DNA from 3 places in the Mesorhizobium sp. 131-3-5 genome. Region 3 is predicted to be linked to each of the others. Evidence: predicted binding sites of a transcription regulator. Region 3 holds the regulator's gene; each other region holds the start of a gene.
The links. Region 3 encodes PhoB, which activates phosphate uptake and scavenging genes when phosphate is short. Its sites were predicted from a motif close to TGTCATNNANCTGTCAT; they were not measured.
Positions count from the first base shown of each region.

Region 1 (7,359 bases), 1.0 Mb from region 3:
TGCCAGTGGCACGATGAAAGGCTGACGAACGCGGGGACGCTGCGAAGCAGCGGGGACCCGGCAGGCCGCGGACATCAAGCTCGACCCCGTACTTGTCTCCGTGCAGTATTTTGCTGCCTCAATGCCCCTCGAACCCGATCAGCGTCCTTACCGGCACGCCAAGCGCCTCGAGCTTGGCGCGACCGCCGAGGTCCGGCAGGTCAATGACGAAGCAGGCGGCAAGGATATCGGCGCCGATCTGGCGCAGCAGCTTCACCGCCGCTTCCGCGGTGCCGCCAGTGGCGATCAGGTCGTCGACCAGGATCACCTTTTCGCCAGGGGAAATGCCGTCCTTGTGCATCTCCATTTCGTCCAGCCCGTATTCCAGGCTGTAGGCGACGCGCACCGTCTCGAAAGGCAGCTTGCCCTTCTTGCGGATCGGCACGAAGCCGGCTGAAAGCTGGTGAGCGACGGCGCCACCCAGGATAAAGCCGCGCGCCTCGATACCGGCGATCTTGTCGACCTTCTGGCCGGCATAGGGATGCACCAGTTCGTCGATAGCGCGCCGGAAGGCGCGCGCATTGCCGAGCAGCGTGGTGATGTCGCGAAACAGGATGCCGGGCTTGGGATAATCCGGGATGGTGCGGATCGCGGCCAGCAGCGTGTCTTCGAGCGAAGGTTTCATGAGGCGGCTCCGGATGATCCAGCTGACAGGTTTGAAACGTGCGGGAGGCAGATCGTAGCCCGCCGCGACCGACAACGGCTAGCGCGATGTGGCGGCCGAGACAAGCGCGTCCGGCAAAGGATTGGCCTGGACCGGCGCAGTGACCGTCCGCGCCGATGCTCTCCTGGTCACCGGAAGCGCAGGTTCTCGCGTGACAATTGTCCGATCGAACTGCAGCCCATCAGCTTCATGCCGCGTTCGATCTCGACCCGCATCTGTTCAAGCGCCCGTTCGACACCCGGCTGGCCGGCCGCCGCCAGCGGAAACAGATAGTAACGGCCGATGCCAACCGCCTTGGCGCCGAGCGACAGCGCCTTCAGCACATGCGTGCCGCGCTGCACGCCGCCATCCATGATGACGTCGATCCGGTCGCCGACGGCATCGACGATCTCGGCCAACTGGTCGAATGCCGCCCGCGAGCCATCCAGCTGCCGGCCGCCATGATTGGAAAGCACAATGCCGCTGCAGCCGATCTCGACGGCGCGTTTGGCGTCCTCGACCGACATGACGCCCTTGAGGCAGAACGGCCCCGACCACTGCCTGACCATCTCGGCGACATCGTCCCAGGTCATCGACGGGTCGAGCATTTCGGTGAAATAGCGGCTGATCGACATCGTGCCGCCGCCCATGTCGACATGCTCGTCGAGCTGCGGCAGCTTGAACCCCTCATGGGTGAAATAATTGATCGCCCAGGCCGGCTTGAGCGCGAACTGCGCCATCCCCGCGAGGTTGAGCTTGAAGGGAATGGCAAAGCCGGTGCGCTTGTCGCGCTCGCGATTGCCCCCGGTGATGCTGTCGACGGTCAGCATCATCACCTCGACGCCAACTTGCTTCGCCCGCTGCATCATCGCCCGGTTGAGGCCGCGATCCCGGTGGAAATAGAACTGGTAGACCTGCGGACTGGCGCTGATCCCGCGCGCTTCCTCGAGGCTGACGGTGCCAAGCGAAGAAACACCGAACATGGTGCCGTATTTGGCGGCGGCCTTGGCCACCGCGCGCTCGCCCTGATGGTGGAACAGTCGCTGCAGGGCGGTCGGCGAGCAATAGAACGGCATCGCCAGCTTCTGCCCCATCACCGTCACCGACATGTCGATCTCGCCCACCCCGCGCAGCACGTTGGGAACGAGGTCGCAGGTCTCGAAGCTTTCGGTGTTGCGGCGATAGGTGACCTCATCGTCGGCCGCGCCATCGATGTAGTCGAAGATCGGGCCCGGCAGCCTTCGCTGCGCCATGCGGCGGAAATCGGAAAAGTTATGACAGTCGTTGAGTCGCATCATCGATTTCCAAGGCCGTGGCGGGCCAACATTCGCCGCCCTTCGATGCCTCGAATATCAATCCGATGCAGCCCTGCCAACGGACTAATTGCTGAACTGCCGCCGAGCATGGCCGTGAGAAGAAAAGGGGCGCCTGAAGCGCCCCTCGCGTCGAAGCCGACTGCTGACGAAGATTACATGCCGAGATCGGAACGAAGCTCTGCCCTGGCCACTTCATATTCGGCCTTGAAGTCGTCGCGGTTGAGCAGGACCGCGGCAATGACGCTGCCGGAAATCTTGCCCATTTCTACGTCGGACGCATAGTGGATACCGCCAACCTCACGGTTGTGGGCGTATTCGGCCGCGCGCGCCATGATCCCGGCGCGCTTCTCCGGAACCATGTCGGCCAGGATGATGCCCATCATGGTGCCGACGGTGGCGTGGCCGGACGGCCACGAGCCGGAGCTCGACAGCTTGACCGCCGGCTTGACGAGATCGCTGAGCTGATGCGGACGCGGCCGCTTCCAGACATCCTTGGCCGGATCGACGACAGCGCCTTCGGTCTCGACCACGCGATCGAAGAAGGCGCTGAATTTCGGCAGCTTCTCCTTGTTGAAATTCGGCCCCATCACATTGGCGAAGCGCCAGACATTCTCCTCGGAGTCGGCAACGGCGCTGGCTGCCATCTCGGGCGTGCGCGTCACCTGCAGCGTCAGCACCTCGCCGAGTTCGGCCTTGGTCTGCGCCGAATCGTTTGCCGGTGGCGGCGGCAGGATCATCGTTAAGTCGATGTCTTTGTTCGTGACGAAGGGTTTTGCGTCTTCGGCCCGGGCGGCCGAGCCGATGACCAGCAACAGCAGACCGGCGGTCAGCGATGCGAATTTCTTCATGGGTGCGATCCTTTGTTGGGAATGGCGCAGGATCGCCGTTGGCGGTGACGGCCATGTGACACAACCTGTCGCCGGAAATGCAAAAAGGCGCCTTTCGGCGCCTTTCTTGGTCGTTGGTTGCGCGGCTTAGTGGGCCACGCCTTCCCACACCTTGCGCTTGGTCAGGTAGACCAGCGCGCCGAAGAGCAGCAGGAACACCAGCACGCGGAAGCCCGTCTTCTTGCGGTCTTCCATGTGCGGCTCGGCGGCCCAGGTCAGGAAGGCAGCCACGTCGCGCGAATACTGGTCGACGGTCTGCGGCGAGCCGTCGTCATAGGTCACCTGGCCGTCGGAGAGCGGCTTGGGCATCTTCAGCGACACACCCGACATGAAGTACGGGTTGTAGTGCGTGCCCTCGGGAATGACCATTCCTGCCGGCGGCGTCTGGTCGTAGCCGGTCAGCAGCGAATGGATGTAGTCGGGCCCGCCCGCGTCATACTGCGTGAAGATATCGAAGACGAACTGCGGAAAGCCACGCTCGACGCCGCGCGCCTTGGCCAGCAGCGACATGTCGGGCGGGGCGGCGCCACCATTGGAGGCAGCCGCGGCTTCCTCATTGGCGAACGGCGCCGGGAAATGGTCGGACGGCTTGCCGGGACGGTCGAACATGTCGCCGGCGTCGTTGGGGCCGTCATGGATGGTGTATTCGGCGGCCAGCGTCTTGATCTGGGCGTCGTTGTAGCCGAGGTCCGACAGCGTGCGGAACGCCACCAGGTTCATCGAATGGCAGGCCGAGCAGACTTCCTTGTAGACCTTCAGACCGCGCTGCAGCTGCGCCTTGTCATAGGTGCCGAACGGGCCGGTGAAGCTCCAGCTCATTTCCTTCGGCTCGTTGATCGGGAAATGCGTGGGTGCCGCCGCATTGTGCGCCTCTTCGGCCGCGAACGCTGCGGTGCCGGCAGCCACAAGGCCGACCAGCGCCAGCGAGGTGAGAATCTTTTTCATGCCAAATCCCCTTAGATTCTCTACCGCTCAGCCCTTGGTCTCTGGCGCGGCCGTGGCGCCCGCCGGATGCCCGCTGCCGCCCTTGTTCTTTTCGAGCACCGCCTCGGTGATCGAGTTCGGCAGCCTGCGCGGCGTCTCGATCAGGCCAAGCACCGGCAGCGCGACCAGGAAGAAGGCGAAGTAGAACAGCGTCGCCATCTGCGCCATGAACACATAGCTGCCTTCCGCCGGCTGCGAGCCCAGCCAGCCCAGCAGGATGGCATCGGCCACGAACAGCCAGAAGAACAGCTTGTACCAGGGCCGGTAGACCGCCGAGCGCACCTTGGAGGTGTCGAGCCACGGCACCAGAAACAGCATGACGATGGCGCCGAACATGCACAGCACGCCGCCGAGCTTGGAATTGATCGGCCCGATGTTGAAGGTGATGGCGCGCAGGATCGCGTAGAACGGCAGGAAGTACCATTCCGGAACGATATGGGCCGGGGTCTTCAGCGGGTTGGCGACCGTGTAATTGTCCGGATGGCCGAGATAGTTCGGCAGGTAGAAGACGAAATAGGCGAAGAAGAACAGGAACACGATCATGCCGAACGCGTCCTTGATGGTCGCGTAGGGCGTGAAGGCGACGGTGTCGGTCTTCGACTTGACCTCGATGCCGGTCGGGTTCGACTGGCCCACCACATGCAGTGCCCAGACGTGCAGCACGACGACGCCGGCAATCATGAACGGCAAGAGGTAGTGCAGCGCGAAGAAGCGGTTCAGCGTCGGGTTGTCGACGGCAAAGCCGCCGAGCAGCAGCTGCTGGATCCAGTCGCCGACCAGCGGAATGGCGCTGAAGAAGCCGGTGATGACGGTGGCGCCCCAGAAGCTCATCTGCCCCCATGGCAGCACATAGCCCATGAAGCCGGTCGCCATCATCAGGAGATAGATGATGCAGCCCAGGATCCATAGCAACTCGCGCGGCGCCTTGTAGGAGCCGTAATAGAGGCCACGGAAGATGTGGATGTAGACAGCGATGAAGAAGAACGAGGCGCCGTTGGCATGCATATAGCGCAACAGCCAGCCGGAGTTGACGTCACGCATGATCTTTTCGACGGAGCCGAAGGCGAGATTGGTGTCGGCCGTGTAGTGCATGGCCAGCACGATGCCGGTCAGGATCTGCGCCACCAGCATGATCGCCAGGATGCCGCCAAAGGTCCACGCATAGTTGAGGTTGCGCGGCACCGGATAGGCGATGAAGCTGTCGTAGACCATCCGCGGCAGCGGCATGCGGGCGTCGAACCAGCGTTCGATACCGGTCTTGGGCGTATAGGTCGAGTGTCCCTCGCTCATCGAAATATCCCCTGCCTCAACCGATAAGGATCTTGGTATCGGAAATGAATTTGAATACCGGCACAGCCATGTTCTCGGGCGCCGGGCCTTTGCGGATGCGGCCGGCCGTGTCGTACTGCGAACCGTGGCACGGGCAGAACCAGCCGCCGAAATCGCCTTCCTGGCCGAGCGGGATGCAGCCCAGATGCGTGCAGACCTGAACCATCACCATCCAGGCTTCCTTGCCGGGCGTGGTGCGGTTGGCGTCGGTCGCCGGCGCATCGGCCGGCAGATTGGCGTTGCGGGCGATCGGATCCTTGAGATCGGAGAGGTTGACGGCCTCGCCGTCCTTCATTTCCTTTTCGGTGCGGTTGCGCACCACGACCGGCTTGCCGCGCCACTTGACGATCAGCGACATGCCAGGCGTCAGCGAGGCGACATCGACTTCCACCGAGGCGAGCGCCAGCGTCGAGGCATCGGGGCGCATCTGGTCGATGAAAGGCCAGGCGACGGCGCCGGCCCCGACCACGGCAGCCATGCCCGTGGCGACATAGAGAAAATCTCGACGATTGGGATCGTGGATATCGGTTGCGCTCACGGGTGCCTGATCCTTTCGCCTCTTCCGCGCCGGTGGCCGAGCCTTGTTCCCCGCTCAATCACGCCAACCCGACAGCGCATGGCGAACAGGCTAGCGAATTCCTCCGGCATTTGGACTTCGGTTTATGCGTGAAGCCCGTTTTTGTCCAGACGGGTCAAGGCACAAGGGCAGATTGTCGCGGGGACAAAATCCCCTATTGTCCGGCGGGACGGCGAATGGCCGCAAAAGGCGGCTAAACAACCGGGAAACAACCGTAAATCCAAGGGCTCCAGCTTGCCTCGACACAGGGCGCCGGTGTGATCTATCCTCCCAGGCATGGCACACGTCATAGACCGTGAGGAATGGGCGGTTCGCTCCGACCACTGGAAGGGCGAGCTGCAAGGCGGCGCCTACGGCTCCAACTCCTGCCTGATCTTCAACTACCTGCCTGATGAAGGCGGCGGCCCGCGGCTGCATTCCCACCCTTACAGCGAGATCTTCATCATCCGCCAGGGCACTGGCCTGTTTACCGTGGGCGACAAGGAAATCGAGGCTTCCGCCGGCCAGATTGTCATCGTGCCACCCCACACGCCGCACAAATTCACCAATCTCGGTCCGGGTCCGCTGGAAACGACCGACATTCACGAGAACGGCACGTTCATCACGAAGTGGCTCGAGTGACGGTTGATAGCCCTGTCGATTTCCCGATTGCCGACTAGATCTATGGCATAGGCAGTCGGCAGGATCAGGACATGCAAATCTCGACCGTCGAAATCGAAGGGCTGAGCATTGCCATCCGCGAGGCGGGTCCGCCCGAAGCGCCGGCATTCCTCCTGCTGCATGGATGGCCGCAAAGCTCCTACGCGTTCGAACGGGTGATCAGCCGGCTGGCAGCCGACTACCGGGTCGTCGCCCCCGACCTGCCCTGCATCGGTGGCTCGCAAGGCATGCCCCGGGCCGGCGACAAGCGGACCCTGGCAAGGCTGATGAGAGGCGTCGCCGAAGCTTGCGGGCTGCGGCACCTGGTGGTTGCCGGCCATGATGTCGGCGGCCAGATCGTATTCGCCCTGTTGCGCGACCATCCGGAGATTCTGTCCGGCGCGGTGATCATGGATGTCGTCATTCCAGGCGTAGCGCCATGGGAGAAGGTCATTCGCAATCCGCGGATCTGGCACTTTGCATTCCATGCCGTTCCAGCCTTGCCGGAAACGCTGGTGAGCGGCCATCAGAGCGCCTATTTCGACTTCTTCTTCGATGTGCTTTCGAAGGACGGGGCCTCGATCGCTGACGATGCCAGGGAAATCTACGCAAGGGCCTATTCCCGGCCCGAAAGCCTCCAGGCCGGTTTCGGCTGGTATCGCGCCTTCCCCGAGGATGCCGAGGCCAATGCCAAGTGGGCCGGTAAGCCGATCGCGGTTCCGGTGCTGTATCTGAGGGGTGCGGCCGAGCCCGGCGAGATCGGCGACTATGTCGATGGCCTGCGGGCGGCCGGGCTCTCAAAAGTCGTGGGCGACATCATCGCCGACAGCGGGCACTTCGTCGCCGACGAGAATCCCGAAGCGCTCGCCATCCGCCTGGCGCGATTCCATAGGGAAATCAGCGCCGCAAGCTCCGAGCCTACCGGGCGCCCAGCCTGACCAGCAC
Region 1 covers NZ_AP023254.1:2,445,816-2,453,174, reverse strand. Annotated here, with positions in the region: gene JG747_RS11855 (adenine phosphoribosyltransferase) at 119-664, opposite strand; gene JG747_RS11850 (alpha-hydroxy acid oxidase) at 832-1,977, opposite strand; gene JG747_RS11845 (acid phosphatase) at 2,151-2,846, opposite strand; gene JG747_RS11840 (cytochrome c1) at 2,973-3,830, opposite strand; gene JG747_RS11835 (cytochrome b) at 3,858-5,159, opposite strand; gene petA (ubiquinol-cytochrome c reductase iron-sulfur subunit) at 5,176-5,676, opposite strand; gene JG747_RS11825 (cupin domain-containing protein) at 6,052-6,396, shown strand; gene JG747_RS11820 (alpha/beta fold hydrolase) at 6,468-7,352, shown strand; gene JG747_RS11815 (DUF6665 family protein) at 7,333-7,359, opposite strand, start outside.
Region 1: JG747_RS11845 (acid phosphatase) is a predicted target of PhoB. The motif match lies at 2,891-2,907, and genes of this name have one in related genera.

Region 2 (7,359 bases), 450 kb from region 3:
GAGCGCCAGGAGAAAACCCTCATCGCCACGCGACAGCGCCTGCAGGCGGATGTCGCGCGCCATCGGGAATTCCAGCGGCTCGCGGGTGATGTCGCCGGGCACATGGTCCTGCGGCATCTCGCCATCCGGTTCGATCAGGCCTTCGCGGGCGAGGATCGCCGAGACGCGCGGCATGGCCTGCGCTTCCGTCTCGCGCCGCAAGGGTGCGGCGACGTTGGAGCCAGCGGCAAGCTCGGGGTCGAGCAGCCGGTGCGTGTAGTCGAAGGTCGGGCCGAGCAACTGGCCGCCGGGCAGGTCCTTGTAGGTTGCCGAGACGCGCCGCTCGACCAGCATGGCGCCGGTGTCGATCGGGTTGCTGTAGCCGAAGCGCGGCAGCGTGGTGCGATAAGCGCGCACCAGGAAGATCGCCTCGATCATGTCGCCGCGCGCCTGGACGATGGCGAGTGCGGCGAGCTCCAGGTCGTAGAGCGAGCCTTCGCTCATCACCCGGTCGACGCCGAGCGCCAGCTGCTCGACGATCTGGTCGAGGCGCAGGGCCGGCACCGAACGGTCGCCGCGCCGGCGATCGGCGAGCAGGCTGTGGGCGTTACGAATAGCGGCTTCGCCGCCTTTTACCGCGACATACATCCTATGCCTCCATCGTCTTGATGCGCGTGGTGCGCGGCAGGCAGGCTATGCCTTCAGCGGTGGCGAGGATGATGTCGACGCCGCGCGGAAAGCGCTGGATATTCTGCTTCCATTGCTCGATGAAATGACGCGGCATCTGCGCCGGCGCGATCGTGGCGCTGGTTTCGATGCCAGGCCCTTCCAGCAGCAGCGGAGTGCCTGAGGTGAGGTCGCTGACCTGCAGGATCAGGGTGGTCGACCGGTCGGGATAGTCCTGCGTTCCCTGCGCAAAGCCGTCGAGCGCCATCATCTCGGCCGGCGTGGCGACAAAGGCGAAATGCGCGTCGGCAGGCGTGTTGGCGAGCGGCGCGCCGGTGTGGAAGCCAAGCCAGGAACCGATCGCGGCGGAGACGTGCAAGGCGGGGTCGAGCCAGAGCGGCGTGTCGTTGTCGCATAGCGCCAGTGCCACGGCGCCGGCAGTTGCCGAGAGCGGCGCCGGCGGGCGGGCCAGGGCCGGCAAAGGCTGCACGCTGCCCGGCCGCGCCATCGCGTCCATGACCGCGCGAAACACCGTCTGGGCGTTGAACACCGGATCGGCAAAGCCGCCCTCGATCGATTGCGCTGCGATATCCATCAGTCTTCTCCGCGAACCATGGTGAAGAAATCCACCTTCGTTGCCGCCGTCTCGGCACGGCGTTTTTCCTGGGCAGTGGCGAGCGCCGACCTCAAAGGCCCGATCAGCCTGGTCTCGACCTCGGTCCGGCGGGCAGGGTCCTGCCAGAGCGCGTCGGCGATTGCCGCGAGCTTCGCCTTCTGCTTGTCGCGGCCAAGCGCGTAGCAATGGCCGACCTGTCCGGACGGCAGCCTGACGGTGGCGCGGGTGACGGTCGCCTCGCCGACATTAAACGGCGCGCCGCCGCCGCCGATGCGGCCGCGCAGCGTCACCAGCCCGGTCTCGGGGCCGCGCAGCAGCTCGGCCTGCGAAGGCAGGCCAGCTTCGTTCCAGAGCCGGACGATGTCGTCGCCACTCGATTGCGCCAGCGTCGCCATGGCGGCCTTGCGCTCGGCCTGGTCGCGGGCTTCCTGTCCTCGCATCGGCAGTATTCCTCTTTGCTAAATTTGTCTATTGATATAGACAACTATACAAATTATACATATTACCTAACGCGAGTCCATGACGGGTGGATGACAGGGGATAGATGGCCGGGGGCAATTCATGATCGGGCGACAGGAAGCCGACAGTATCGAGCGGCGCAGCGGCGTCTCGCTGTGGCGGCAGATCGCCGACAGGATCCTGCAGGCGATCGCCACCGGCGATTTCGCCGAGAATGCCGCGCTGCCGCCGGAGGTGGCGTTGGCCGAGCGTTATGGCGTCAACCGTCACACGGTGCGCAGCGCCATATCCGCACTTGTGCAGGAAGGAGTGCTGCGGGCAGAGCAGGGGCGTGGCACCTTCGTGCTGTCGCGCAAGCGACTGTCCTATCCGATCGGCGCGCGCACACGCTTTTCAACAGGCCTGCAAGGGCAGACCTCGGAACGCCACATCGTGCTGCTTTCCTCATCGGTCGAGCCGGCCAGTCAGCGTGTCGCCGAGGGTCTTGGACTGGCCAGGGCGACCGAGGTGATCAGATTGGAGACACGCGGTGAAGCCGATGGACGGCCTGTGTCACGCGCTGCCGGCTGGTTCGATGCCAGGCGCTTTGCCGGCATCGACAAGGCGATGGCAGAGACTGGCTCGATCACCGCATCGCTGGCCCGCTTCGGCATAGACGATTATCTCAGGCAGTCGACCGTGCTGTCGGCGCGCCATGCCGATGCGGCCGATCTCGCCGACCTCGACCTTCAGCCAGGCGCCATCGTGCTGGTCACGGTGGCCGTCAACATCACGCCGGACGGCCGACCGATCCAGTTTTCGGAGTCGCGCTTTCCGGCGGAACGGGTGGAACTGAAGCTGTCGGCGCTGTGAGCCGGATTCTGCCGACTATCCGACCTCGATCACCGCTTTGATCAGGCCGGATTTCTCGTGCGCCCAGCGGGCGAGATCGCCCGGCGTATCGGCAAGCGTGGTGCGGTGGGTGACGAGCTTGGCCAGGGGCACGGCGCCGTTGCCGATCGAGGCCGCGACATGATCGAAATCGGCACGCAAGGCATTGCGGCTGCCGACCAGCGTCATTTCGCGTTTGTGGAATTCCGGATCGGAGAAGACGATGTCGTCCTTGACGACGCTGACGAGCACCAGTGTGCCGCCATGCGCGACATGGGCGAAGGCCGACTGCACCGACCGGGTGTTGCCGGTGGCGTCGAAGACCACGTCGAAGCCTTCGCCTGATGTCGCTTCCTTGACCAGGTCCGGCACCGCTCCGCGCGAGCCGTCGAGGATACTGAAACCAAGTTCGTTTTCGGCGAAAGCGAGGCGTTCACTGCTCATGTCGAGCAGCGTCACGTCGAGCCCGGCGATGCGGGCGAAGATGGCGTTGCCGAGCCCGATCGGGCCGGCGCCGATGACCAGCGCGCGGGCGCCGGGATCGGCGCGGGCGCGACGTACGGCGTGCGCGCCGATGGCCAGGAATTCGACGGCGGCTGCGTCGGCCAGCGACAGGCCATTGGCCGGATAGAGATTCTGCGCCGGGACAAGAATGCGTTCGCACATCGCGCCGTCGCGATGGACGCCGAGCACCTCGATCTTGACGCAGCAATTCGGCTTGCCATGCCGGCAGGCGATGCACTTGCCGCAGGAGAGGTAGGGGTTGATGACGACCGGTTCGCCAATGGCAAGGTCGACGCCCTCGCCAGTCTCGATGACGGTGCCGGAGACTTCATGGCCCATGATGCGGGGGTAGGCGAGGAACGGGTGCTTGCCCTCGAAAATGTGGTAGTCAGTGCCGCAGATGCCGACATGGCTGACCGCGACCAGTGCCCAGCCGGCAGGGGGGGCACCGGGCGCGGGGCGATCTTCCAGGACGAGCTCCCCGGGCGAGCGGCAGATAACGGCTTTCATGTTTCAGTCCAGTTGGGTTTCCGACCCGTCTTCATGCCGGGCCGGAGATCGATTTCAGCAGTGGTCACTTGCCGCCGCGGCGGCGCAGACCGTCGAAATAGACGATGACGATGATCAGCACGCCGGTGATGATGCGCTGCCAGAAGGCGTTGACGTTGAGCAAGTTGGCGCCGTTGTTGATGGTGGCGAGAATGAAGGCGCCGAGCAGCGGGCCGTGCACCGAGCCGACCGCGCCGAACAGCGAAGTGCCGCCGATGACCGAGGACGCGATCGCCTGCAGTTCCCAGCCCTCGGCCTGGGTCGGGTTGCCGATGCCGATGCGCGAGGCCAGGAGCACGCCGACAAAGGCCGCGCACAGGCCCGACAGCGTGTAGGCCATGTAGATGGTGCGCTGGACATTGACGCCGGAGAGGCGCGACGCCTCGGCGTTGGAGCCGACCGAGAAGAGATAGCGGCCCCAGCGGCTGTGATGCAGGAAGATGTAGGCCGGGATGCCGACCAGGATCACCATCCAGAACAGATTGGGCACGCCGAGGAAGGAGTTGCGCGAGAATTCCTGGAAGGCATCATTGTTGATGGAGATCGAGTTGCCGTTGGTCATCAGAAGGCCGATGCCGCGCAGCGAGGTCAGCGTCGCCAGCGTGATGATGAAGGGCGGCAGGCCCATCTTGACGATGCCGAAGCCGTGGAACAGGCCGATGGCAACGCCGACCAGCAGCGTGATCAGGATGGCAAGGAAGACGGGTATGCCGGCATTGATCAGCATCGCCGCAATGACGGTGGCGAAGCCGACCACCGCACCGACGGACAGATCGATGCCGCCGGTGATGATGACGAAGGTCTGGCCGACCGCCAGGATGGCGATCATCGAACCCTGACGCAGAAGGTTCGAAATGTTGTTGGCCGAGGCGAAGCTCGATGTCGACAGCGACAGGATGACCCAGAGCAGCACCAGCAGCGCCAGCAGCGTCAGCCCGAACAGGGCGTTGTAATTGCGCTTGGGTTTTTCGGCAGGAATCGCCTCGGTGCTCATATCTTTCCTCCCAGCTTTTCTTGTTTCTCGGCGAGCGCCTGTGTGAGAATTTCCTCGTGATCGGCGGTGCGGAATCCGTGTGTCGCCACCAGCTTGCCGCGGCGGAACACATGCAGCGTGTCGGCCAGCTCATAGACTTCCGGCAGATAGGACGAGATCAGGATGATGCCGGCGCCCTTCGACAAGAGCGCGCCGAACAGCCGGTAGATCTCGGCCTTGGTGCCGACATCGACGCCGACTGTCGGCTCGTCGAAGATGAACAGCTTGGCGCCATGCGCCAGCCATTTGCCGATGACGATCTTCTGCTGATTGCCGCCCGACAGGCTGGAGGCCAGCGCGTGGCGTGTCGGCGTCTTGATGCGGAGATCGGCGATCTGGCGGTCGGCCTGGGTCTTCTCCTGCGCGCCGGAGATCAACATGTTTTTGGAGATGCGCTTGTAGATCGGCAGGTTGAGATTGAGGCCGACCGGCAAATTGAGGCAAAGGCCCTGGTCGCGGCGGCTTTCCGGCGCCAGCGCCATGCCGAGCTTGATCGCGTCATGCTCCGAATTGACCTGGACCGGCTTGCCTTCCCACAGGATCTGGCCGGCCGATTTGCGATGGCGGCCGTAGAGCGTGGTGACGAATTCGCTGCGCCCGGCGCCGATCAGCCCGTAGAGCCCGACGATCTCGCCGGCGCGGACCGTCATCGAGACATTTTCGAAGCCCTTGCCCGACAGGTTCCTGGTTTCCACGATCGCGACACCCGGCGTGAAGTGCTCCTTGTGATAGACCTGCTCGATCGAGCGGTTGATCATCAGCTTGACCAGTTCGGCATCGTTGGTCTCGGCGATGTTTCTGGTGCCGACCAGCGTGCCGTCGCGCAGCACGGAGACGCGATCGGCGAGCTCGAAGACTTCCTCCATGCGGTGGCTGATGTAGATGATGGTCACGCCCTCGGACTTCAGGCGGCGGATCAGGGTGAAGAGCTGGTCGGCCTCCTTGCGGGTGAGGTAGGCGGTCGGCTCGTCGAAGATCAGGAATTTGGTACCACGCACGGTGGCGCGGGCGGCGGCGATCAGCTGCTGCTGGCCGATGGTGAGGTCGCCGAGCACGACATGCGCCGGCAGATCGAAGCCAAGATCGTCGATGATCTTCTGCGCTTCCTTGACCATGGCGCGCTGCTGCAGGATGCCGAAGCGCGAATTCTCCTCGCCGAGGAACATGTTGGCGGCAACCGTCAAATGCCGGCAAAGCACGACTTCCTGGTGCACGGCGTTGATGCCGAGCGCCATCGCCTCATGCGGGGTCGCCAGCGCCGCCGGCTTGCCTTCCCAGATGACATCGCCGGAGGTACGCGGCATGACGCCGGTCAGAAGCTTGATCAGAGTGGATTTGCCGGCACCGTTCTCGCCGACGATGGCGTGGATTTCGCCCGACTTGAAGGCCAGCGTCACCGGCTTCAGCGCATGGGTGCCCGGATATTTCTTCTCGAGGCCACGCAGTTCGAGGATCGTCCTGCCGGGCTCGAGCACAGGGGCGGGGTGCAGCTCTTGCGCCGTCGATGTCATGACAATCCTCCTCCCAGATTGGCCTCACGATTTGGCATGCGGCGAGGCTTTGAAATGCCATCCAGAGCAACCTAGCCCAGGCTGGCGGATTTCCAAGCGATATGACTGTCGTTTCCGGGGCGCGAGGCCCCGGAAACTGTGCGGTTGCGCCTAAGGCTCAGTTGAGCTTCGGGTTGAGCAGCGCGTCGATCTTGGGTTCTTTCATATTCGCCTTGGTGACGAGGTTGGCGCCGGTGTCGACATTGGCCTCGACCTTCTCGCCCTTCGAGGCGGCGAGCGCGGTCTTGATGCCGTCATAGCCCATCCGGTAGGGGTCCTGGACGACGAGGCCGGAAATGACGCCGTCATTCAGGAACTTGATCAGCTTCTCGTCGCTGTCGAAGCCGATCAGGCCGACCTTGCCGGCAAGCTTGTTCTCGGCGATCGCCTGGCCGACGCCCTGCGCCATGATCAGGTTGGAGGCGAAGATGCCCTTCAGATCCGGATTGGCGGTGATCAGGTCGGTCGCGATGTTGAGGCCGGTGGTGGCCTGACCGTCGGCATATTTGTCGGCGATCAGTTCGAGGCCGGGATACTTGGCCTTGAGCTGTTCCTTGAAGCCCTGGGCGCGCTGCTCGAGCGAGCCGGCGCCAGGGAGTGCGGTGATGAGGGCAACCTTGCCTTCGACCTTGCCGCCATTGGCCGCACCGATGGCTGCTGCAAGACCGTCCGCGGCGACGCGGCCGCCCTGGACGTTGTCGGTGGTCAGGAACGAGGTGAAGGCCTTGGAGTCGGCGCCGGAGTCGATGCCGATGACCTTGACCTTGGCCGCTGCCTCGTCGATCGGCTTGCCGAGCGCCTTGGCTTCGGTCGGCGCGATGACGACGGCGGCCGGGTTGCCGGCGACGGCGTTCTCGAGGATGGAGATCTGGCCGTTGACGTCGGTTTCAGCCTGGGCGCCGAGTTCCGGCACGTTGACGCCGAGATCCTTGCCGGCCTTGCGGGCGCCGGCGAGCACGATCTGCCAGTAGAAGGACGTGGTGTCCTTGACGATGATCGGAATAGTCACATCCGCCGCCGAAACCGGCGCCGAGTGCATGACGCCGGCGAGCATCGACGCTGCTGCCAGGGCCATGACGGCGCGGCGGTTGAGAATGCTGGTCACGAATTTCATAGGATTCCTCCCTAAGTCG
Region 2 covers NZ_AP023254.1:1,882,705-1,890,063, forward strand. Annotated here, with positions in the region: gene JG747_RS09180 (carbon-phosphorus lyase complex subunit PhnI) at 1-627, opposite strand, end outside; gene phnH (phosphonate C-P lyase system protein PhnH) at 629-1,240, opposite strand; gene phnG (phosphonate C-P lyase system protein PhnG) at 1,240-1,701, opposite strand; gene phnF (phosphonate metabolism transcriptional regulator PhnF) at 1,823-2,572, shown strand; gene JG747_RS09200 (zinc-binding alcohol dehydrogenase family protein) at 2,588-3,604, opposite strand; gene JG747_RS09205 (ABC transporter permease) at 3,669-4,637, opposite strand; gene JG747_RS09210 (sugar ABC transporter ATP-binding protein) at 4,634-6,187, opposite strand; gene JG747_RS09215 (ABC transporter substrate-binding protein) at 6,345-7,340, opposite strand.
Region 2: phnF (phosphonate metabolism transcriptional regulator PhnF) is a predicted target of PhoB. The motif match lies at 1,781-1,797, and genes of this name have one in related genera.

Region 3 (7,359 bases):
GGTGCTCCTGGAGACGCTGGTGGCGACCATCCAGCGCCATCGCCACGCCACGGACAGCCAGGCCATCCAGCCGCTTGCAGCCGAAAGGCCTGATGCTCCCCAGCCGCAGCCGCTGGCGCTGTCCGAACAACGCGCGCAATTGCAGCCGCCGCCGGTTCGGCCCCGGCTGCCCGCCACTGGCGGTGATGGACACAGGCTGGACATACTGGTGGCCGAGGACAATGAGGTGAACCAGATGGTCTTCACCCAGATCCTTGCCGAGACCGGCCATAGTTTCGAGATCGTCGGCAATGGCCGTAAGGCGCTCGACGCATTCGGCAAGCTCAATCCGTGCATGATCCTGATGGATGTCTCGATGCCGGAGATGAGCGGGCTCGAGGCGACCGCCGCCATCCGCCAGCTGGAGCAGGAAACAGGCATGCATGTGCCGATCGTTGGCGTGACCGCGCATGCGCTCAAGGGCGATCGCGAACGCTGCCTGGAGGCGGGCATGGACGACTATCTGCCCAAGCCGATCAGCCCCAGGGCCCTGCTGGAGAAAGTCGAGCGCTGGCTCGGCGCCGGGCGCCAGGTCCAGCGCAACGCGGGATAGCAGCGCGTCGCCCGGTTCCAAGAGCCAAGCCGAGGGAATCAATCGCGGATTCTGCTGCTACCCCTGCGTGCAATGCCTATGGTGCGATCGCACCATACCAAAGGCGGTGCCGACCCGGGACAATGGCAAAATCGAATTCCGCCCTTGCAGTTACGGGCGGGAGCAGCGACCGCCGGCAACAAACAGCGTCAACCTACCCCAACGGACCTGTTTTTGGCGATGGCCCGGCCATGACACGCTCTGGCCTTGAGCAACGCGCTCCCGTCCGGATTTTCTTCATCCGACAAAGCCCCGTCGAATCCGGCGGCGGCTCCGGCCGGTGGATGGCTCAAGTCCCTGATTCCGGGCGCAAACTCGGATCAGGCCACGGCCATCCGACGCGACTGCTTTTTGCAGTGCCGGCGACGCGTTACCGGGCTGACACGAAACTGTCATGCGACTGTAATAATCCAAGGCTATTGGCCTCAGCGGGCGCTGGTTAGCAGTGGCGCCGAGAGACCATCTTCCGAACAGGAGCAGGCCACATGAGACATTTCATCCGCTCGGCGGCCGTTGCGATCGCAATGGCTACAGCGTCTACCTTCACCCTTTCCGCAGCCATCGCAGCTGACCTTTCCGGCGCTGGTTCGACCTTCATCTATCCGGTGTTCGCCAAGTGGGCCGACACCTACAAGAAGGACACCGGCATCGGCCTCAACTATCAGTCGATCGGTTCGGGCGGCGGCATCAAGCAGGTCATCGCCAAGACCGTGACCTTCGGCGCCACCGACAAGCCGATGTCCGACGCCGATCTGGAAAAGAACGGCCTCGTGCAGTTCCCGATGGTGATGGGCGGCATCGTGCCGATCGTCAACCTGACCGGCGTCAAGCCGGGCGAACTCGTCCTCGACGGCAAGACGCTCGCCCAGATCTATCTCGGCGCCATCACCACCTGGGACGATGCCGCGATCAAGGCGCTGAACCCCGGCCTCACCCTGCCGTCGACCGCGATCGCCGTCGTGCATCGTTCGGACGGCTCGGGCACCACCTTCAACTTCACCAACTATCTGGTGAAGCTCTCGCCCGACTGGAAGGACAAGGTCGGTTCGGACACCGCCGTCGAATGGCCGACGGGCGTCGGCGCCAAGGGCAGCGAAGGCGTTGCCAACACCGTCAAGCAGACGGACGGCGGCATCGGCTACGTCGAATATGCCTATGCCAAGCAGAACAACCTGTCCTATTCCAAAATGCTGAATGCAGCCGGCAAGGTCGTCGAGCCGTCGCTCGAATCCTTCGGCGCGGCCGCTTCGAATGCGGACTTCAAGGGCGCCAAGAACTTCAACGTCATCATCACCAACGAGCCCGGCGACACCACCTGGCCGATCGCGGCCTCGACCTGGGTCCTGATCCACAAGGCTCCGGATGATGCCGCTGCCACTGGCGAAGCCCTGAAGTTCTTTGCCTGGGCCTACAAGGACGGCAAGGAAACCGCCAAGGCGCTCGACTATGTCTCGATCCCCGACAGCGTCGTCGACCTGATCAAGGCTTCGTGGAAGGCCGACATCCAGGCCGGCGGCAAGCCCGTCTACGTTGGCGAGTAACATCCTCCAAAGGAGCGCCGCGCCCGCGGCGCTCCTTTTCCTTCAACTGAAAGAGCCGAGCTTGACATGAGCGCTGTCCAGGAAGCCTTGCCAGCCGTTAGAAGTTCGCGCGATGCCACCGTTCGACGGTTCGCGCTGACCGACGCAATCTTCCATGCGACAACCCGCGCCGCCGCGATATTGGTGCTGGTTCTGCTCGGCGGCGTTGCGATCTCGCTGTTTGCCGGTTCCTGGCAAGCCCTGTCGACCTTCGGCTTTTCCTTTCTGACCAGCGAAAGCTGGAACCCGGTGACGGAGAAGTTCGGCGCCCTGGCACCGATCTACGGCACCATCATTACCTCGGCCATCGCCATCCTGATCGCCGTGCCGCTCGGTATCGGCATTGCCATCTTCCTCACCGAGCTTTGCCCGCGCCCGCTGCGGCGTCCGATCGGCATGGCGGTTGAACTGCTGGCCGGCATCCCTTCGATCATCTACGGCATCTGGGGCCTGTTCGTGCTGGCGCCGTTCCTGCAGACGACGGTGCAGCCCTTCATCATCAGCGTGTTCCACGGCATTCCCGGCCTCAACGGCCTGTTCGCGGGCCCTCCTTATGGCATCGGCCTGCTGACCTCGGCGATGATCCTGGCCATCATGATCCTGCCGTTCATCACCTCGATCACCAAGGACGTCTTCGATACGGTGCCGTCGGTGCTGAAGGAATCGGCCTATGGCATCGGCTGCACGACCTGGGAGGTCACGCGCCGGGTCGTCATTCCCTACACTCGCATCGGCATCATGGGCGGCATCATGCTCGCTCTCGGCCGCGCGCTCGGTGAAACGATGGCGGTGACCTTCGTCATCGGCAACGCGCACCGCATCTCGACGTCGCTGTTTGCGCCGGCAACGACCATCTCGGCGACCATCGCCAACGAATTCACCGAAGCGGTCGGCGATCTCTACACCTCCTCGCTGGTCGCGCTCGGCCTTATCCTGTTCGTTATCACCTTCCTGATCCTTGCCATCGCCCGCTACATGCTGATGCGCATCGACGCCCGCACGGGAGCCTGACCGATGTCGACCGCCGCATCGCTTCACCAAAGCCGCAAGCGCAAGAATGGCGTGATGATGACGCTGTGCGTCATCTCTGCCGGCATCGGCCTTGCCTGGCTGGCGCTGATCCTTGGCGCCTTGCTCTACAAGGGCCTGGCCGGCGTCTCCCTCTCGGTCTTCACGGAAATGACGCCGCCGCCCGGCGACGCCGGCGGCCTGCTCAACGCCATCTACGGCAGCATCGTGATGACCATCATCGGCATCATCGTCGGCACGCCGATCGGCGTGCTGGCCGGTACCTATATGGCCGAATATGGCCGCTTCTCGAAGCTCACCACGGTGGTGCGCTTCATCAACGACATCCTGCTGTCGGCGCCGTCGATCATCATCGGCCTGTTCGTCTATGAGCTTATGGTGCGGCCGATGGGGCATTTCTCGGCGATCGCCGGTGCCGTAGCACTCGCCATCCTGGTCATCCCCGTCGTCGTGCGCACCACCGAGGACATGCTCAACCTGGTGCCCAACGCCTTGCGCGAAGCCGGCACCGCGATCGGCGCGCCGCGCTGGGTGGTCATCCGCTCGGTTGCCTATCGCGCCGCGCTTTCGGGCATCGTCACCGGCATATTGCTGGCCATCGCCCGCATCTCCGGCGAGACCGCACCGCTTCTTTTCACGGCGCTGAACAACCAGTTCTGGTCGAGCAATCTCAACGCGCCGATGGCCAGCCTGCCTGTCACCATCTTCCAGTTCGCTCTCAGCCCCTATGAGGAATGGCAGCAGCTGGCCTGGACCGGTGCACTCATAATCACATTGACGGTTCTCGCGCTCAGCATCTTTGCGCGCAGCCTGACCGGACGCAGAGAGGACAAATGAGCCAGATGTTGTCTCCAGACATGACGATCGCCGCCGAGGCGGTGACCAAGGCCAAGATCGAGGTCAAGAACCTCAACTTCTACTACGGCCAGTCGAAGGCGCTGAAGGATATCACGCTGTCGCTGCCCGAGCGCAGCGTCACCGCCTTCATCGGCCCGTCGGGTTGCGGAAAGTCGACGCTGCTGCGCGTCTTCAACCGCATCTACGAGCTTTATCCCAAGCAGACCGCCGAGGGCCAGGTGCTGCTCGACGGCCAGAACATCCTCGACCGTTCGCAGGATCTCAACCTGCTGCGCACCAAGATCGGCATGGTGTTCCAGAAGCCGACGCCGTTCCCGATGTCGATCTACGAGAACATCGCTTTCGGCGTCAGGCTCTACGAGAAGATCAGCAAGGCCGAGATGGACGGCCGTGTCGAGCAGGCGCTCAAGCGCGCGGCGCTGTGGACCGAGGTCAAGGACAAGCTCAATGCCAGCGGCCTCAGCCTGTCGGGCGGCCAGCAGCAGCGGCTGTGCATCGCCCGCACCGTGGCGGTGAAGCCGGAGGTGATCCTGCTCGACGAGCCGGCCTCGGCGCTTGACCCGCTGTCGACCGCCAAGATCGAGGAGCTGATCGACGAGTTGCAGGCCGACTACACGATCGTCATCGTCACCCACAACATGCAGCAGGCGGCGCGCGTCTCGAAGCAGACCGCCTTCATGTATCTGGGCGAACTGGTCGAGTTCGACCGCACCGAGAAGATCTTCACGTCGCCTCGCGAGAAGCGCACGCAAGACTACATCACCGGCCGCTTCGGCTGATCGCACGCATACGAGGACCAGGATCATGGCCGAACACACAGTCGCAGCCTTCGACGAGGATCTCGGACAGATCAGCAGGCTGATCAGCGACATGGGCGATCTCGCCGGCTCGATGGTCGGCGGCGCCACCAAGGCACTGCTGAACTCCGACAATGCTCTCGCTCAGCGCGTCGTCTCCGACGACGCCATCATGGATGCGCGCCAGCGCGAACTCGACGACCGCGCCATCACGCTGATCGCCAAGCGCCAGCCGATGGCCGACGACCTGCGTCATGTCGTCGGCTCGATCCGCATGGCCGGCGACCTCGAACGCATTGGCGACCTTGCCAAGAACATCGCCAAGCGCGTCGGCACTGTCGGCCTCAGCGCCACGCCGCGCGACCTGTCGCATTCCATCGACGCCATGGCGCAGCTGGTGTTGATCCAGGTGCAGGGTGTGATCGAGGAGTATGCGGCGCGCGATGCCGCGGCACTGGCGAAGCTGCGCGCCGACGACGAGCGCATCGACGTCAAATACACCTCCGTCTTCCGCGAATTGCTGACCTATATGATGGAAGACCCGCGCAACATCACGGCTTGCACGCATCTGTTGTTTTGCGCCAAGAATCTCGAACGCATCGGCGACCATGTGACCAACATCGCCGAGAATGCGTACTATGTCCTGACCGGCACTCAACTGCCCGCCAACCGTCCAAAACAGGACGAGACGGCGATGTCGGCGCCGGCGGCCTGAGCGCAGGGGTAATCAATCGATGATCGCACCACGCATCATGGTGGTGGAGGACGAGGAGCCGCTCGGCGTGCTCCTCCGCTACAATCTGGAATCGGAGGGTTACCAGGTCGAGGTGGTGACCCGCGGCGACGAAGCCGAAATCCGCCTGCAGGAGAACGTGCCCGACCTCCTTGTGCTCGACTGGATGGTGCCGGCGGTGTCCGGCATCGAACTCTGCCGGCGCCTGCGAATGCGGCCCGAGACCGAGCGGCTGCCGATCATCATGCTGACCGCCCGGGGCGAGGAAAGCGACCGTGTACGTGGGCTCTCCACCGGCGCCGACGACTATCTGGTCAAGCCGTTCTCGACGCCGGAATTCATGGCCCGCGTCAAGGCGCTGCTGCGCCGCGCCAAGCCGGAAGTGCTGTCCAGCGTGCTCAAGGTCGGCGATATCGTGCTCGACCGTGAATCGCACCGGGTCTACCGCAAGAAGAGCGAGATCCGGCTCGGGCCGACCGAATTCCGCCTGCTCGAATTCATGATGCGGCACCCCGGGCGCGTGTTCTCGCGCAGCCAACTGCTCGACAATGTCTGGGGCGAGACGATCTACATCGACGAGCGCACCGTGGACGTGCATGTCGGCCGGTTGCGCAAGGCGGTCAACAATGGCCGCATGCCGGATGTCATCCGCACCATCCGTGGGGCGGGCTACGCGATCCGCGAGGATTGAGCACGACCTGACTCAGGCGACGTTTTTCTTCGCGGCAGGGCCTGCTTTCGTTTGCACGCCGGGCGCGAAAATCTCCTGGTCGACGAAGGTCAGCGCGCGCATGGCACAGCCTTCGCGGATCAGCGGCAGTTCGTTCGGCTCGGTGTCGAAGGAGATCGATTTCGAGTGCTGGCCGCCGGCGGTCTGGGCGATGGCCTCGCGCAATGCCGGCTCGATCAGGTCGAAGGCAGCGGCGCTGACGCCGACCATGGCGACGGGCGCGGGATCGATCAGCGCAAACAGGCTGCCGAGGCCGTAGCCGAGTGCCTCCCCGGCCTTGCGGTAGGCTTCGCGCTCGGGCCCGTCCCGTTCCCGTGCCGTCGCGGCCAGCGCCCGCATCTGCGCGTCGCTGACATCGGCCACCGGCTCGGTGTCCTCGCCGAGCTGCCTGGCGTTGCGCCAGATGGCGTAATTGCCGGCATAGGCCTCGACACAGCCGCGCCGCCCGCAGCGGCAGAGCGCGCCGCCCGGCCGGTGGATCATGTGGCCGAATTCGCCGCCTGAGGAATGGGTGCCAGTGAACAACTCGCCCTTCAGCACCAGCCCCATGCCGATGCCGTGCGAAAGCAGGATGGCGATGAAGTCGTCACGGTAGCGCTCGGGATCGCGCCAGCGCAGCGCCACCGCCATCATGTTGCAGTCGTTTTCCATGGTGGCGGGGATACCGAACTCGGCTTCGAGTATGTCTGCGAAGGCGATGTCGGTCTGCGGTGTGATCGGCGACCACAGCATCGCCCGGGCCTCGGTGTCGGTGATGCCCTGGATCGCCAGCGCGATGCGGGCGACGCTGCGTACGTCGATGTCGGGATCCTCGAGGCGCCGCCGCACTATGGCCACGCACTCGCCGATCAGCGCCTCGCGCGACATGGTCAGCGTGTCCAGCCGGCGCTGTTCCTCCGATATCACCTGGCCGGCATAGTCGATGACTGCGACCGATAGGAAATTCAGCGACAGCACCACGGTCATCACAGCCGCGGCCTCCGGATTGAGGCCGAGGCCGA
Region 3 covers NZ_AP023254.1:1,431,315-1,438,673, forward strand. Annotated here, with positions in the region: gene JG747_RS07035 (PAS domain-containing protein) at 1-592, shown strand, start outside; gene pstS (phosphate ABC transporter substrate-binding protein PstS) at 1,117-2,172, shown strand; gene pstC (phosphate ABC transporter permease subunit PstC) at 2,239-3,222, shown strand; gene pstA (phosphate ABC transporter permease PstA) at 3,226-4,077, shown strand; gene pstB (phosphate ABC transporter ATP-binding protein PstB) at 4,074-4,877, shown strand; gene phoU (phosphate signaling complex protein PhoU) at 4,903-5,610, shown strand; gene phoB (phosphate regulon transcriptional regulator PhoB) at 5,630-6,319, shown strand; gene JG747_RS07070 (ROK family protein) at 6,332-7,359, opposite strand, start outside.